DNA from 3 places in the Agrobacterium sp. 20P9.1.2 genome. Region 1 is predicted to be linked to each of the others. Evidence: riboswitches for the same ligand, from Rfam matches in the RefSeq annotation. Region 1 holds a riboswitch; each other region holds the start of a gene.
The links. Region 1 has a riboswitch for thiamine pyrophosphate ahead of thiC (phosphomethylpyrimidine synthase ThiC). Riboswitches for the same ligand answer to the same signal wherever they lie in the genome.

Region 2: another riboswitch for thiamine pyrophosphate. It lies ahead of thiB (thiamine ABC transporter substrate binding subunit); the one in region 1 lies ahead of thiC (phosphomethylpyrimidine synthase ThiC).
Region 3: another riboswitch for thiamine pyrophosphate. It lies ahead of AC27VJ_RS15935 (hydroxyethylthiazole kinase); the one in region 1 lies ahead of thiC (phosphomethylpyrimidine synthase ThiC).

Annotation. Positions count from the first base shown of each region.
Region 1 covers NZ_JBYOKI010000006.1:22,245-27,171, forward strand. Annotated here, with positions in the region: gene thiC (phosphomethylpyrimidine synthase ThiC) at 1-1,168, opposite strand, end outside; TPP riboswitch at 1,267-1,378, opposite strand; gene AC27VJ_RS16970 (acyl carrier protein) at 1,548-1,799, shown strand; gene AC27VJ_RS16975 (acyl-CoA dehydrogenase family protein) at 1,799-2,980, shown strand; gene AC27VJ_RS16980 (amino acid--[acyl-carrier-protein] ligase) at 3,004-3,912, shown strand; gene AC27VJ_RS16985 (DUF1839 family protein) at 3,920-4,906, shown strand; gene AC27VJ_RS16990 (glycoside hydrolase family 2 protein) at 4,903-4,927, shown strand, end outside.
Region 2 covers NZ_JBYOKI010000006.1:130,317-135,243, forward strand. Annotated here, with positions in the region: gene AC27VJ_RS17445 (thiamine ABC transporter ATP-binding protein) at 1-137, opposite strand, end outside; gene thiP (thiamine/thiamine pyrophosphate ABC transporter permease ThiP) at 134-1,753, opposite strand; gene thiB (thiamine ABC transporter substrate binding subunit) at 1,772-2,785, opposite strand; TPP riboswitch at 2,828-2,937, opposite strand; gene AC27VJ_RS17460 (VOC family protein) at 2,995-3,387, opposite strand; gene AC27VJ_RS17465 (ABC-F family ATP-binding cassette domain-containing protein) at 3,483-4,927, opposite strand, start outside.
Region 3 covers NZ_JBYOKI010000005.1:228,186-233,112, forward strand. Annotated here, with positions in the region: gene AC27VJ_RS15920 (Lrp/AsnC family transcriptional regulator) at 1-50, shown strand, start outside; gene thiD (bifunctional hydroxymethylpyrimidine kinase/phosphomethylpyrimidine kinase) at 53-853, opposite strand; gene thiE (thiamine phosphate synthase) at 850-1,506, opposite strand; gene AC27VJ_RS15935 (hydroxyethylthiazole kinase) at 1,496-2,233, opposite strand; TPP riboswitch at 2,297-2,399, opposite strand; gene iolG (inositol 2-dehydrogenase) at 2,478-3,470, opposite strand; gene AC27VJ_RS15945 (LysR family transcriptional regulator) at 3,621-4,604, opposite strand; gene AC27VJ_RS15950 (FadR/GntR family transcriptional regulator) at 4,683-4,927, opposite strand, start outside.

The sequences.
Region 1 (4,927 bases):
ACTCGGCAAATTGTGCGGCGTCATTGGCATCGGCAATCGAGCCGGGGCGCAGACCATCACCAAGCGAAAACGACACATCGTAAGCGCGGCAGATGTCGCAAATCTCTTCGAAATGCTCGTAGAGGAAAGACTCCCTGTGGTGATGCAGACACCACTTGGCCATGATCGAGCCGCCACGCGAAACGATGCCGGTAACGCGATTGACGGTCAGCGGAATGTAATGCAGCCGCACCCCCGCATGGATGGTAAAGTAGTCCACCCCCTGTTCGGCCTGCTCGATCAACGTATCGCGAAACACCTCCCAAGTCAGGTCTTCGGCAATGCCATTGACCTTTTCCAGCGCCTGATAGAGCGGAACGGTTCCGATCGGCACCGGCGAATTGCGAATGATCCATTCGCGGATATTATGAATGTTGCGGCCGGTGGAGAGGTCCATGACCGTATCACCACCCCAGCGGATGGCCCAGACCATCTTGTCGACCTCATCCGCCATGGAGGAGGTGACCGCCGAATTGCCGATATTGGCGTTGATCTTGACGAGGAAATTGCGACCGATGATCATCGGTTCTGCCTCGGGGTGGTTGATGTTGGCGGGAATGATCGCCCTGCCCGCAGCAACCTCCTGGCGCACAAATTCCGCCGTGACGAAATCGGGGATATTCGCGCCAAAACTTTCGCCATCCCGCACCAGCTTTTCCTTGGCAGCTTCGCGGCCAAGGTTTTCGCGGATGGCAATGAACTCCATTTCCGGCGTGATGATACCGGCGCGGGCATAGGCAAGCTGCGTTACTGCCTTGCCATCCTTCGCTTTCAGCGGCTGGTGGCGTAGCGGAAACTCAGGCGTCAGGCGTTCGCCCGTCGCGAAACCATTATCCTCCGGTTTGACGTGGCGACCCTCGTAAGCCTCCACATCCCCCCTTGCGACAACCCAGTCATGGCGCAGGCGCGGCAGGCCGCCTTCGATACTGACAGCGTGAGACGGGTCGGTATAGGGACCGGAGGAATCGTAGACCGTAACGGGTGGTTCGCCCGCCGTGGGATGCACGGCGATTTCGCGCATGGGAACGCGGATGTGAGGGTGGATGATGCCCGGCTTGTAGACCTTGGTCGAAGCAGGCAGCGGACCTGTTGTAACGAAAGGAGAGAGATTTTTAGCGGCAATGTTCATCGTGAGGCTCCAAAGCAAAAACAGTGGAGACCCAGTTCGAGCTTGAAGACGAAAAACCACGGGACGAATAGCGATGGATTCGGCAAGGCCGAACTGCTGTTCCCGCGTTTGCACCGTCCCTACGCCAGTATGAACTGGATCAGGTTCAACGGGTCACTGCGCGCTCTAGCAGTATCTCAGCCCCTTGCCGGGACCCCCCTGGTGAATGCCTCAATCAAAAACCTGACATGGAGTTTTGTCAAGTTGGCATCTGCGGTATGTTTCATAAGGGCGGGAAGTCACCACAAATTAACCTCGCCATTTATTGGAATGTTATTTTTTCGCGATTAACTCCAAGAATGCGTTATGATGACGCTCTATCTGAGGGAGACTATTGAGAATGAATTCAACAATTCGTGAAATACTGTCGAAATTCGGCCAGCTCCCTGTGCCTGTCGATACAATTGCAGACGAAGCTGATCTTTATGCAGCCGGACTTTCTTCTTTCGCATCAGTACAGTTGATGCTGGGAATTGAAGATGCTTTCGATATCGAGTTTCCCGACAGCATGCTCAATCGCAAGTCTTTCGCCAGCATCAAGGCCATCGAAGACACGGTAAAAGCCATTCTCGACGGCAAAGAGGCGGCATGATGAACGTGTCCGTTGCCCCACCGGATTCAACGCTGGCTGCACGCGCAGCGCGTGTCGCCTCCATCGCCGCGCAGCATGCGGACGATGTGGACGCCGCAGCACGTTTTCCGAAAGAGGCGGTGGACGCCCTTCGGGCCGAGCGCCTGCTCGGCATTCAGATTCCCGTTCATCTGGGCGGCGAAAGCGCCGATCTCAGGCAGATCGCCGATATCTGCTGCATTCTCGGCCAGTCCTGCTCCGCAACCGCGATGATTTTTGCCATGCACCAGATCAAGGCCTCAAGCCTTGTGGAACATGGCGAGGAAAGCGCGTGGCACACGGGTTTCATGCGGCGTCTGGCCGCCGACCAATTGCTGATCGGCTCGGCCACGACCGAAGGCGGCATTGGCGGAAACCTGCGCAACTCGATTTGCGCCATCCATGTGGATGGCGACAGCTGCACGCTGGAAAAGGACGCGACCGTCATTTCCTATGGCAGCGAAGCGGATGCCATCCTCATCACCTCGCGGGCGCATGCCGATGCAGCGCCTGCCGATCAGGTGATGACGGTGTTTCTGAAAGACCAGTACAGTCTTGAAAAGACCCATGTCTGGAACACGCTGGGCATGCGGGGCACCTGCTCCGATGGCTTCCTGTTCAAGGGCAAAGCGCCGTCTGAACAAATCTTTCCCAAGCCTTTTGCGGAAATTGCGGCGCAATCCATGCTGGCAGCCTCACATCTTTTGTGGAGCGGCGTCTGGTACGGCATTGCAGCCGACGCCGTTTTGCGGGCACAGGCTTTCGTGCGCGCAGCGGCCCGCAAATCCCCCGGCGTGGCACCTCCCGGCGCCATCCGTCTGGCGGAAGTGTCCAACAAGCTCCAGATCGTCAAATCCAACGTCATTGCCGGTCTGAAGGCCTATGAGGATACCAAGTCCGATCCGGACAGGCTGATGTCCATGGGCTTTGCCATTGCCATGAACAACGTCAAGATCTGTTCGTCGGAAACCATTCTGGAAATCATCAATCACGCCATGCTGATCTGCGGCATCATGGGCTACAAAAACGGTACGCCCTACAGTCTCGGACGACATCTGCGCGATGCGCACTCGGCGCAACTGATGATTTCCAACGACAGAATTTTAAGCAACTCCGCCAATCTCCTGCTCGTGCAGAAGCAGGACACAAGTCTTTCGATATAACTCTGGCCTTTCAGGATAAAACCATGGACATGCAAACTACGTTTTTGGATCGCCTGTTCGACAAGGGCCTGCTGATCGATACCGGCGTAGATGGCCTTTATGGCCGCAGCGGCCAGTTTGAAGACGTGATTGTCGCCTTCGAGCGCCTGATCGACAAGGTCGGCGGCGGTGACAAGGCGGAAGCCATCCGTTTCCCGCCCGGCATCAACCGCGCCTACTTTGAAAAAAGCGGCTATATGAAAAGCTTCCCGCAGCTGGCTGGCACAGTCCATTCCTTCTGCGGCTGCGAGCTGGACCACGTCAGCCTGCTGAAAAGCATGGATGAGGGTAGCGACTGGACGAAAGACCAGAAGATCACCGATATCGTGCTGACGCCTGCGGCCTGCTACCCGCTTTATCCGACCATCGCAAAGCGCGGCAATCTGCCTGACAATGGCGGTCTCTACGACATCCAATCCTATTGCTTCCGCCATGAACCATCCAAGGACCCGGCACGCCAGCAGCTGTTCCGCATGCGCGAATATGTGCGCATGGGCACGGAAAGCGACGTCACCGAATTCCGCCAGCTGTGGATGGATCGCGGCGTGGAGATGATGGAAAAGATCGGTCTCGATGTGAAGATCGATATCGCTAACGACCCGTTCTTCGGGCGCGCGGGTAAGATGCTGGCCAACAACCAGCGCGACCAGAACCTGAAATTCGAACTGCTGATCCCGGTTACATCCACGACCAATCAGACCGCTTGCATGAGCTTCAACTACCATCAGGACGCATTCGGAGCCAAATGGGGTCTCAACCTTGCGGATGGTGCTGTTGCCCACACCGCCTGCGTCGGCTTCGGGCTGGAGCGCATTGCACTGGCGCTGTTTGCAAAACACGGACTGGATGTGGAAGCATGGCCGCAGTCTGTGCGGGACACGCTTTGGGGCTGAGGACGGTATGACGAGTATTTTTCCGGCCTTGAGCGCTGACACCTATGTTCAACATTCGCTTCATTCATTGGAGCGCATGTGGCCGGAAACCAATTGCTATGTCGATCTATGGATCGAGCTTCTGGCCGCGAGCAATCTGCCGCCGGAAGCCATGCTCGGCTTCACGCTCACCCAGGATTTCGAAGGCGACCAGTTCACCTTCTTCAAGGTACCGCTGGAAGATCTTGAGGCGCTTTATGGCATCCGTGTCACCGAACTGGCGATCTTCGACAGGCTCGAAAGCCATATCGAAACGCAGTTGCGGCGCGGGCGCATCTGCCTGATCGAGATGGACAGTTTCTACATGCCGGATACGCACGGCACCGCCTATCGCAAAGAGCATGGCAAGACCACCGTCGCCATCAACCGGATGGATCTGGAAAACCGCAGGCTGGAATATTTCCACAATGCCGGTTACTTTGCACTGGAAGGCGATGATTTCTCCGGCATTTTCCAGCACCACCTGACAGAGGACGATCTTCCCTTTCTGCCCTATACGGAATTCGCCAAATTTCCCGAAAAGCCTGTTGGCGACAAGGAAAGGCTAAGAGCGGCGGACCGACTTCTGCTTCAGCATTTCGAGAGACGCCCGAAGAGCAATCCGATCAGGGCTTTCGCTCAAGTCTTTCCAAAGCAGGTGGAAAACGTGGCTGACCGGCCCTTCGGCTTTTTCCATAAATATGCCTTTAACACGCTTCGCCAGCTCGGTGCCAATTTCGAACTCGCCGCCAGCCATCTGGAATGGCTGGGTGGCGAACAGCGCTTTGGCCAGGCACCGGCCCACGCGCTTCGCATTTCGGAAGTGGCAAAAACCGTGCAATTCCAGCTTGCCCGCGCCATTGCCCGCCGCAAGTTCGAAACACTCGCAACCGTGCTCGACCCGGCCATCGCAGCCTGGGACGAGATGATGGCGGAACTGGAGAGCAGGCTCAGCAACACAAGCGAGGCGGCGTGACGGCAGCATCCGTTTTCCACG
Region 2 (4,927 bases), 110 kb from region 1:
GTGGATTTTCCCGATCCCGATGGCCCGACCACCGCCGTCACCTTGCCGCGCTCAAAGCCGCAATCCAGCGCAAAATCCTGATGGCCGAGTTTCAGACTGACCCTATCGAGGCGTGCGCCCCACTCCTGCGCATTCATGCAACCGCTTTCGATGACTGACGGGACACGCCACCTGCTGCAAGAACAAGGCAGATGACCCCGAGGATGAAGGCGTAACCCGCCGCGTCATTGGTTCTGTAACTGCCCATATTGCTATAGACGAGCCAGGGCAAAGTCACGAAGCTTTCCGATCCGAACAGCGCGACCGCACCGAGATCGCCGAGCGAAAGCGCCATGGCAAAGGAAAACGCCATCGCCGCCGGTCGCCACAAGACCGGCCAGTCAATAAGACGAAACCGTGAGAAACCGGCAAGGCCGAGACTGGCGGACAGGCGCCCGCTGCGGGCCTGGTGGGTGATAAAGTCAGGTTCGAGAACGCGCATGACGAAAGGTAATGCCATCAGCATATTGATGGCGGCAACCAGCGCCGGCGCAAAGAACGCCACGTCACCAAATGATCGCAGCAGCAGAAACCAGCCGCTTCCCAGCACCACCGGCGGCACCAGCAGCACCAGAGATGACCCCGTGCCCATCGCCGTGAAGAATGTTCTCAGCACAAAGCCAGCCTGTCTGCGCATTCTGATCGCCTGCCGGGCGCGAATGAGTGCGACGGAGACGGCAAGCGCAAGCGATGCCGAGATAAGCGCAATCAAAAGACTGGTAAAGGCCGCCTGCCGGAAGCTGGGGGCAGACAACAGCCGTGAGAGATCAGCAGAAATACCCGATACAGCAACAGCAGCCAGCGGCAAGCCGACCAGGATCAGCGCCAGCAGAATGATCCCGCCATCCCAAAGGCGCGACCCGAGCGCTTCGCCATCCAGACGTTTCACGGCCCGACCCTGCGTCTGCGCCTCCGCATCCGCCGATGGCAGAAGCGCCAGCAAGGCCAGAAGAATCCCCGTCACGACGATCTGCATCAGTGCCAGCGCAATCGCCCGCGCGGGATCGAAATCGAAGCGTAGCGCCTGATAGATCGCGACCTCGATCGTGGTGGCAGCAGGCCCGCCACCCAGCAGCAGAACAAGGGTAAAACTGGTGGCGCAGAGCATGAAGATCAGCCCCGCCACACCCGGCAGCAACCTTGCCACGGCTGGCCATTCAACAAAGCGGAAGGTGGAAACGGGGCCCAGACCAAGGCTTGCTCCCATACGCCAATATTCCCCCGGCACCCGCTCCAGCCCGGCCAGAAAAAACCGCACGGCCAGCGGCAGATTGAAGAAGACATGCGCAATGAGAATGCCAGACAGCCCGTAGATGCTGAAAGGCTGCTCTGCCCCTGCCGATAAAAGAAGCGTATTGAAAATGCCCTGCCTGCCCCAGATCGCAATCAGCCCCAGCGCACCGACAATGACAGGCAACCCCATCGGCACCGCCATCAGGCGGATGATCCAGATGCGGCCCGGAAAATCTCTCTGCCGGGCAAGTGCAAGCGCCACCGGCAATCCGAGCACAATGGAAAAGACCGTGGAGAGCGTCGCCTGCCACAGGGTAAAGCGCAGAATTCCCAACGTATAGGCATCCAACAGGCCTGCAGAAGCGGCACCCGTATCGAAAGACAGCAGCGCCGCGACAGCAAGGCCCATGAACAGAAGAACAGCGGCAAAGGCCACCGCTCCGCTGTAGATAAACCTGCGACTATCGCGACGCTCGATCATGATCGTTGGCGACCGGGCTTATTTCACGCTCATGGCGGCAAGCCATTCATCGATCCAGGCTTTGCGATTCTTCGCCACCTCTTCGGGCGACATCAGATACGTCTTGGTGGGCTGTACCAGCTTGGAAAACGCATCCGGCAAAGGTGCGGACGTTGCGGCAACCGGCATCATCCAGTTGTTCTCAGGGATGGCATCCTGAAAACCGGATGTGAGAACGAAGGCGAGAAACTGTTTCGCCAGCGCCTGTTCCGGCGCATTCTTCAAGATGCCCGCTACTTCGATCTGGATATAATGCCCCTCTTCGAAGGCGGCTGCCTGATAGCGCTCGCTGTGTTCCGCAACCATGTGATAGGCAGGCGAAGTCGTATAGGACAGAACCATCGGCACCTCACCCTTGGTGAAGAGACCATAGGATTCCGACCAGCCGGGGGTGACGGTCAGAACACGGTTCTTAAGCTTCGCCCAGGCTTCCGGTGCCTTGTCGCCATAGACGGATTTGACCCAAAGCAGCAGGCCGAGACCCGGCGTCGAGGTGCGCGGATCCTGAATGGCGATTTTCTGCGCGGGATCGCCCTCCACCAGTTCTTTCATGCTATTCGGCGGGTTTTTCATCGTCTGCGTGTCGTAAACCACGGCGAAGTGGCCGTAATCATAGGGGACGAACACATCGTCCTGAAAGCCGCCCGGCACCTTTGCCGCAGATGCATCGACGCCCGAAGCCTCGAACAGTCCGGTCTGCTTGGCTTCGGCAATCAGGTTGGTGTCGAGACCGACGACGACATCGGCCTTGGAGCCGGGGCGTTCCAGTTTCAGCCTGTTCAGCAGCGCCACACCATCGGCCACGCCGACGAAATTGACCGTGCAGTTGCAGGTCTCTTCAAAAGCGGCCTTGACCTTCGGGCCCGGTCCCCATTCGGAAACGAAGCTCTCATAGGTGTAGACGGTGAGCGTCTTCTTCTCCTGCGCCACGGCAAGGCCAGGCAGCAACAGGGAAGTAGCCAACAGCGAATGAAGGAAAATACGACGATACATCAACAGCACCTCCTCGAAATGACAACGGGAATAGGGCGCCATGGATGGAAGCCGTCTAATCCCTCCGCCGGTGTTAACCGGATCAGGTTCTTCGGGTTGGCAGAGCCTCTCAGCCTTGTCCCGCAAAGGACAAAGCACCCCGTTAGATCAAGGCAAGATGTAATCGCAGCGCTAACGCTTTGCAAGCCGGCTTTCTATCAGGCCCAGCGTCAGCTCTGGCCGCTCATATGCACCAGCTCCCAGACATGGCCATCCGGGTCCTGAAAGCTGCCTGCATACATGAAGCCATGGTCCTGCACCGGCTTCCACTCTGCCCCGCCGGATGACAATGCGGTGGCAATCATCTGGTCGATCTCCTCACGGCTTTCCGCAGACAGGCAGGTCAGTACTTCCTTGGTGCGGCTGGCATCGGCAATCTCGCCATTGATGAAATCGCGGAAGCGCTCTTCCTGAAGCAGCATGACGAAAATATTCTTCTCGACGATCATGCACAGCGTGCGTTCGTCCGAATATTCCGGATTGAAGCTGAAACCCAGCGCGGTGAAAAAGGCCTTCGAGGTCTCGATATCCTTGACCGGCAGGTTGACGAAAATCATACGCATGTCTGGCTCCTCCATAAGACAATAGGAAAGCCCAAATAGGCTTTCCTGTCAAAGACGGATGACACGCACAAAATCCGACACGTCGAATTGCTTTTTTAGCTCTCCAGCTCTTCGCGCAGCATTTCCAGCTCCAGCCACTCTTCTTCCATGGTCTCGAGCTTCTGCCGCAGCTTCGACATTTCTTCAGCGAGCTTGTTGAAGGCCGTCGGGTCTTTGGCGAAGAGATTGGGATCGGCCATGCTCTCTTCGCGCTTGGCGATCTCTTCCTGCGCCTTTTCCATTTCCTTGGGCAGATTCTCCAGCGCAAATTTCTGCTTGAAGGAGAGTTTGCCCTTCGCCTTCGAAGGCTCGGCAGCGGAACCGGACGAGGCGGAAGCCTTGGCCTTTTCCTGCTTTTCGGCCTTTCGCTTCTCGTCCGAGGCTCCCTTGCGCTGCGCCATCATGTCCGAATAGCCGCCCGCATATTCGATCCAGCGTCCGTCAGGCGCGTCCGGGTTGGCGGGCGCAATGGTCGAGGTCACGGTACGGTCGAGGAAGTCACGGTCATGGCTGACGAGGATGACGGTGCCGGAAAAACCGGCGACGATTTCCTGCAACAGATCCAGCGTCTCGATATCGAGATCGTTGGTCGGTTCGTCAAGGATCAGAAGATTGGTCGGCCGCGCCAGAATGCGCGCCAGCATCAGACGCGCGCGCTCACCGCCCGAGAGATTGCGAATGGGCGTGCGCGCCTGCTCGGGCTGAAACAGGAAATCCTTCATATAGCCGGTGACGTGTTTCAGCTCGCCATTGACCAACAGGTTTTCGCCGCGACCATCGGTCAGATAATGCGCCAGCGTATCGTTGGGGTTCAAATCCTCACGCTTCTGGTCGAGTGTCGCAATTTCCAGATTGGTGCCGAGCTTGACCCAGCCGCTATCCGGCTCCAGCTGACCCGTCAGCATCTTCAAAAGCGTCGTCTTGCCGGCACCGTTGGGGCCAACGAAGCCGATGCAATCGCCGCGATGCACGCGAAGCGAAAACGGCGCGACGATCGTGCGCTCACCGTAGGACTTGGTTATCGTATCGGCCTCGATCACCAGCTTGCCGGATTCGCGGCCTTCCGCAGCCGTCGCCTGCACGGAACCCGTTGGCCCCTTGTGCCCACGATATTCGGCGCGCATGGCCTGAAGCTCTCCCACACGGCGCATATTGCGCTTGCGGCGGGCGGTGACACCATAGCGCATCCAGTGTTCTTCGCGCTCGATGGCCTTGCCCAGCTTATGCTGCTCCAGCTCTTCCTCTTCCAGCACCTTGTCGCGCCATTCCTCGAAATGGCCAAAGCCGCGGCTGAGGCGACGCGACGTACCGCGATCCAACCAGACGGTGGCGGTGGAGACTTTTTCAAGGAAACGACGGTCATGCGAAATCAGAACCAGCGCGCTGCGCGTCTGCTGCAATTCACTTTCCAGCCATTCGATGGTCGGCAGATCCAGATGGTTGGTTGGCTCGTCCAGCATCAGAATGTCAGGTTCCGGGGCCATGACGCGCACGAGCGCGG
Region 3 (4,927 bases), on a different contig from region 1:
CCAGCTTCGCCATTCGCAATGCGCTGGCAAGCCCGAAGCCGAGGGCCTGATGTCAGGCGCTCCACCAGCGATAAAAATGGTGCACAGGCCCATGACCTTGGCCGACATGCAGGTCTCTGCCCGCCGCCAGCGCCCCTTGTAGATATTCCTTCGCCAAACCAATCGCGTCCGCCAGGGGAAAGCCCAGCGCCAGATTTGCGGTAATGGCCGATGCCAGCGTGCAGCCTGTGCCATGGTCATTTCGGGTATCGATGCGCGGCATGGAAAATTCCTGCATGCCATCGCCATCCAGCAGCAGATCGACACTCTCAGCGCCGCCGCCATGCCCGCCTTTGATCAGAACGGCGCGAACACCGGTGCTCAATATTGCTTCGGCTTGACGGATCACCTCCTGCCTGTTCGTCGCAACCGGCTGGCCGCTTAAAAGTGCGGCTTCCGGCAGGTTTGGGGTGGCGAGTAGTGCCAGAGGCAGTAAGGTGCTGCGAAGGCTTTCAATGGCATCTTCCTGCAGCAGACGGTCGCCTGATGTCGCCACCATCACCGGGTCCATGACGACAGGACGCCCCACATCGCGCAGCTTTGCAGCAATCGTTTCGATGGTCTTACTGCGCGAAACCATGCCGATCTTGACTGCACCGATATCAAGATCCGAGAAAACCGCGTCCATCTGAGCTGCGATCATGCTGGGCGAAACATCTTCGACAGCAGTCACACCCTTGGTATTCTGGGCGGTGATGGCGGTGATGACGCTGGCACCATAGACGCCGAGCGCGGAAAAGGTCTTCAAATCGGCCTGTATGCCCGCGCCGCCACCGCTGTCAGACCCGGCAATCGTCAAGGCTATAGCTGTCATCGGCGTGCCTCCAGCGCAAGGTCCACCTGACGGCGGAAATCAGCCGTTGCCGCTGCAATATCGACGGCGCGGAACAAAGCGGTGATCAAGGCGACGCCGTCAGCACCCGCGTCGATTACGGGGCCGACCTTCTCCAGCGTAATACCAGCGATAGCGCCGACGGGCATCTCCGGGCAAGCATTGCGAAGATAGGCGCGCAGGTCGCGAAGCCCCTCCAATCCTACCGGCGCGTCCGGATTCACCTTTGAAACGGTCTCGAACACACCGCCGATGCAGGCGTAGTCCGCAGGGGCTTTGACAGCACGCTCGGCATCGCCCATGTTCTTCACGGTCAGGCCGATAATGGCATCCGGCCCCAGCAGTCGTCTTGCTGTTTCCACGTCCATATCGTCGGCACCCAGATGCACACCATCTGCGCCGGACGCCAGCGCCGCATCGACACGGTCGTTGATGACGAGAGGAACGCCGGTTGCCTTCAGCGCATCCACCATCAGGCGTGCTTGCTCGATCATGTGTCGGGTCGAGGCGTGCTTGTCGCGATACTGGATGATCGTCGCACCGTGCCGTGCCGCAACGGCAGCCAGTTCCGGCAAGGGTGCGATATCTGCAAGCGAGGCATCCACTAAAGCGTTTAGTCGGTAATCAATTTTCATCGTGTTCGATCCTCGCAAGGGAAAGAATGTCGTTGGCGTTGATAGAGTCCAGCGCATCTAGAAAGGCCGCTTCGAAAGTGCCGGGGCCGCGGGCGTGTTTTGCTGCAAGTTCTGCCGATACACCCGTCACCGTCAGCGCTGCCGTTGCCGACAGCAGTGGGTCCGGTTCTACCGCCATGAAAGCGGCGATCACTCCGCCGGAAAGGCAGCCGGTGCCGGTAACTTTCGCCATCCATGGATGGCCGTTGAGAATCTTTGCGTTTCTGGTCCCATCGCGAAAGACATCCTGTGGGCCGGTCTGGATGCGCAATGCTTTGCCGACATCGCCAATAACAGCCATCTCCGCCGCATTGCCGCGCACGATGGTCGGCTTGAGGGTGATGAGTTCATGGGCGAAATCCAGCCGCGAGGGTGAGTAATCGCAATGCACGGGATCAATGATCCAGGGTTTGCCCCCGGCATTCGCCACCTCCACTGCCATGCGAATGACCTTGCGCCGCGCGGCATCCAGGGTGCCGAGATTGATGGTGAGAGCATCGATCTTGGAAATGAAGCTCTCGATTTCCTCTTCGGACGACGTCATTGAGGGGATGCCGCCCACGGCGGTTATGCCATCGGCGGTGAACTTTTGAACGACGGTGTTCATCAGGCAATGCACCCGGGGCCGTCGTTGCCGCACCCGCGCCAGCAGCTCTGCCGCACTCTGTGCCGTTGGAAAACTCGCCATAGGTCTCTGCACTCCAGATATGATCACGGAGACCCGAGTCGAGCGGAGAAGAGAAAAGCTGGCCAATGGCGACTGTTCCGTTCCTACGCCGGCATGACCCGGATCAGGTTCAAGGGTCCGGCTCAGCGCCATCTCAGCATCGTCAGATGCTCCCCTCGGAATGTCTGGAAATTGTCGTCTTTTGTGCCTGCTGTCAATGGCAGGTAAAGGCGGAGCTGCACGGCCCCGCCTTTGTGTCGAGTGATCAGGCGATCTGGACGACCACTTTTTCACGCGCGGATTTCAGTGCTGCATCGGCCAGTTTCAACGCGATCAGGCCGTCCTGTGCGGAAGGCGAGGGTGCGGCGTTGTTTTCGATGGAATCGATGAAGGCTGCGATTTCTGCGGCATAGGCGGCGGTGTAACGCGTCATGAAGAAATCATGCAGCGGCGGGCGGGTGTAGCCATCCTTTGTGGCCACCTCAATGGAGACCGGGCGCTGATTTTCGGCAGCAACCGAGCCCAGCGAGCCGTGCACTTCAATGCGCTGATCGTAGCCGTAGGTGGCGCGGCGCGAATTGGAAATGATCGCCTGGCGACCGCTGGCGGTGGTCAGAATGATGCTGGCGCTGTCATAGTCGCCCAGTTCGCCGATCTTCGGATCGACCAGAACGGAGCCGGTGGCGAAAACGCTGACGATCTCTTCGCCCAGCAGAAAACGGGCGATGTCGAAATCATGGATGGTCATGTCGCGGAAGATACCGCCGGAGACCTTGATATATTCCGGAGGCGGCGCGCCGGGATCACGGCTGGTGATGGTCACCATCTCGACCTTGCCGATTTGGCCGTCATCAATGGCCTTGCGAACGGCGCGGAAATGCGGGTCGAAACGGCGGTTGAAGCCGAGCATGATTTTGGCGCCGGTTTCCTTGACCACATCGATGCAGGCCTGTGCGCGGGCAACATCGAGATCAATCGGCTTTTCGCAGAAAATCGCCTTGCCGGCGCGGGCAAATTGCTCGATCAGATCGGCATGCGTATTGGTCGGAGTGCAGATGATGACCGCGTCGATATCGGGGTTGGCCAGAACCGCGTCGATAGTGCTGATTTCGCAGCCGGTCTCATCCGCGATGGCCTGTGCTGCCTCCTGAAAGGCATCGACCACGGCCACCAGTTTCGCGCGCTTGTCGGAAGCAATCGCTTTTGCGTGCACTTTTCCGATGCGACCCGCACCCAGCAAAGCCAATCTCGTAACCATCGTTTCCTCCCGATCTGGTTAACTGGAGCTGTCTGTCGTTATGGCTTCGTTTGGAACGCCAATGCGAACAATCAGCCCATTTGGAATATATGTTCCATCTTGCTAGAGCGCCGTTTCATGCATGTCAAGCGGCGAGCAGTGCGTCCAATCTCAGATTATGCTGGCCAGATTATTGTGCTTGCGAAAGCCGGGAAGGGTCTGCGCGCGCTCTTCCAGCGAATGAATAAAGTTCTGGATTGTTGCGGGCAATGGTTGTCCCGTCGCGGTGACGACACCCCAGTAGAAGGGAATGTGGAACGCTAGAGGCACAACAGCGACACCGTCTATCGGCAGGCCGCTGATCGTCACCGATTCTACAATGGCGACACCCAGCCCCGCCCTTGCCAGAGACAGCGAAACATAGGTCGCATTGCTATCGACCACATCTTTCAAGGCGATATTCTGCTTCTGGAATGCCTGTTCTATTCGCATTCTAAGCCGGTATGGATTGGCCGAAGCGATGATGCGGCGTTCTGCAAGATCCTGCGCGGAAACGATGGTTTTCTGGGCCAGTTCATCACTGGAAGCGACGATAGCTACACAGGGGACTTCACCGATCCAGTGAACGTCCAGACCGGGATTATCCAGCGGCAGGCTGGCTATGCCAATGTCGGCGGTGCGCGCAACAACGGCCTGCACGACGTTTTCAGATGCCGTGCTTTGCAGATGCACATGTTTTGGAAAATGCTCTTCGGGAATATCTTTGAGAGCCAGCGGCACGAGACTCGCGGCAAGGGCCGGAATGGACGCGATCTCGATTGGTCGGGCCTCATCGCTTTCAATGTGGCGCGCCCGTTCACTGATGGTGCGAAGCCCGCCGAGAAACAGTTCTGCCTGGGCAAAAAACGCCACGCCCTGTTCCGTAGGTGCGATGCGCGGACCGTTGCGGTGAAGCAGAACGAAGCCGATTTCCTGTTCCAAATCCTGAATAAGGCGGCTGATGACGGGTTGGGATTTTCCGAGCGCTTTGGCAGCGCCTGTCATGCTGCCGATGGACACCACCGCGACGAAGGCTTCGAGTTGTCGCGTGTCGAGATACTGCTCTATCATTTCGCCACCTTCGATGGTCTGGTCGCGATTTTTCGCGTCTGACATGCTTTATGACAGGTGTCGTGATTTCTGACCATCCGCCTGTGCGTGTGGGCGAGGTGCGTGCTTGTGGATAAGCGGAGCTTACTCGTTTTCCTGCGAGGCGAGTTCCGGCTTGCGGCCTTCGAACAGACGCGAGCGGGAGCCATGCAGGTGCTGGCGCATCAGGCGACGTGCCAGATCGGAATCGCGGTTTCGGATGGCCTCGAAGATCGCGGCGTGTTCGTCATAGACATGCTGGAGACCAAGAATGGAATTTTTGAGCGAAAGGCCGTGGAACTGCATTCCAACGGCAATATGGTCCTTCAGCGCTTCCATCGCGGTTGAAA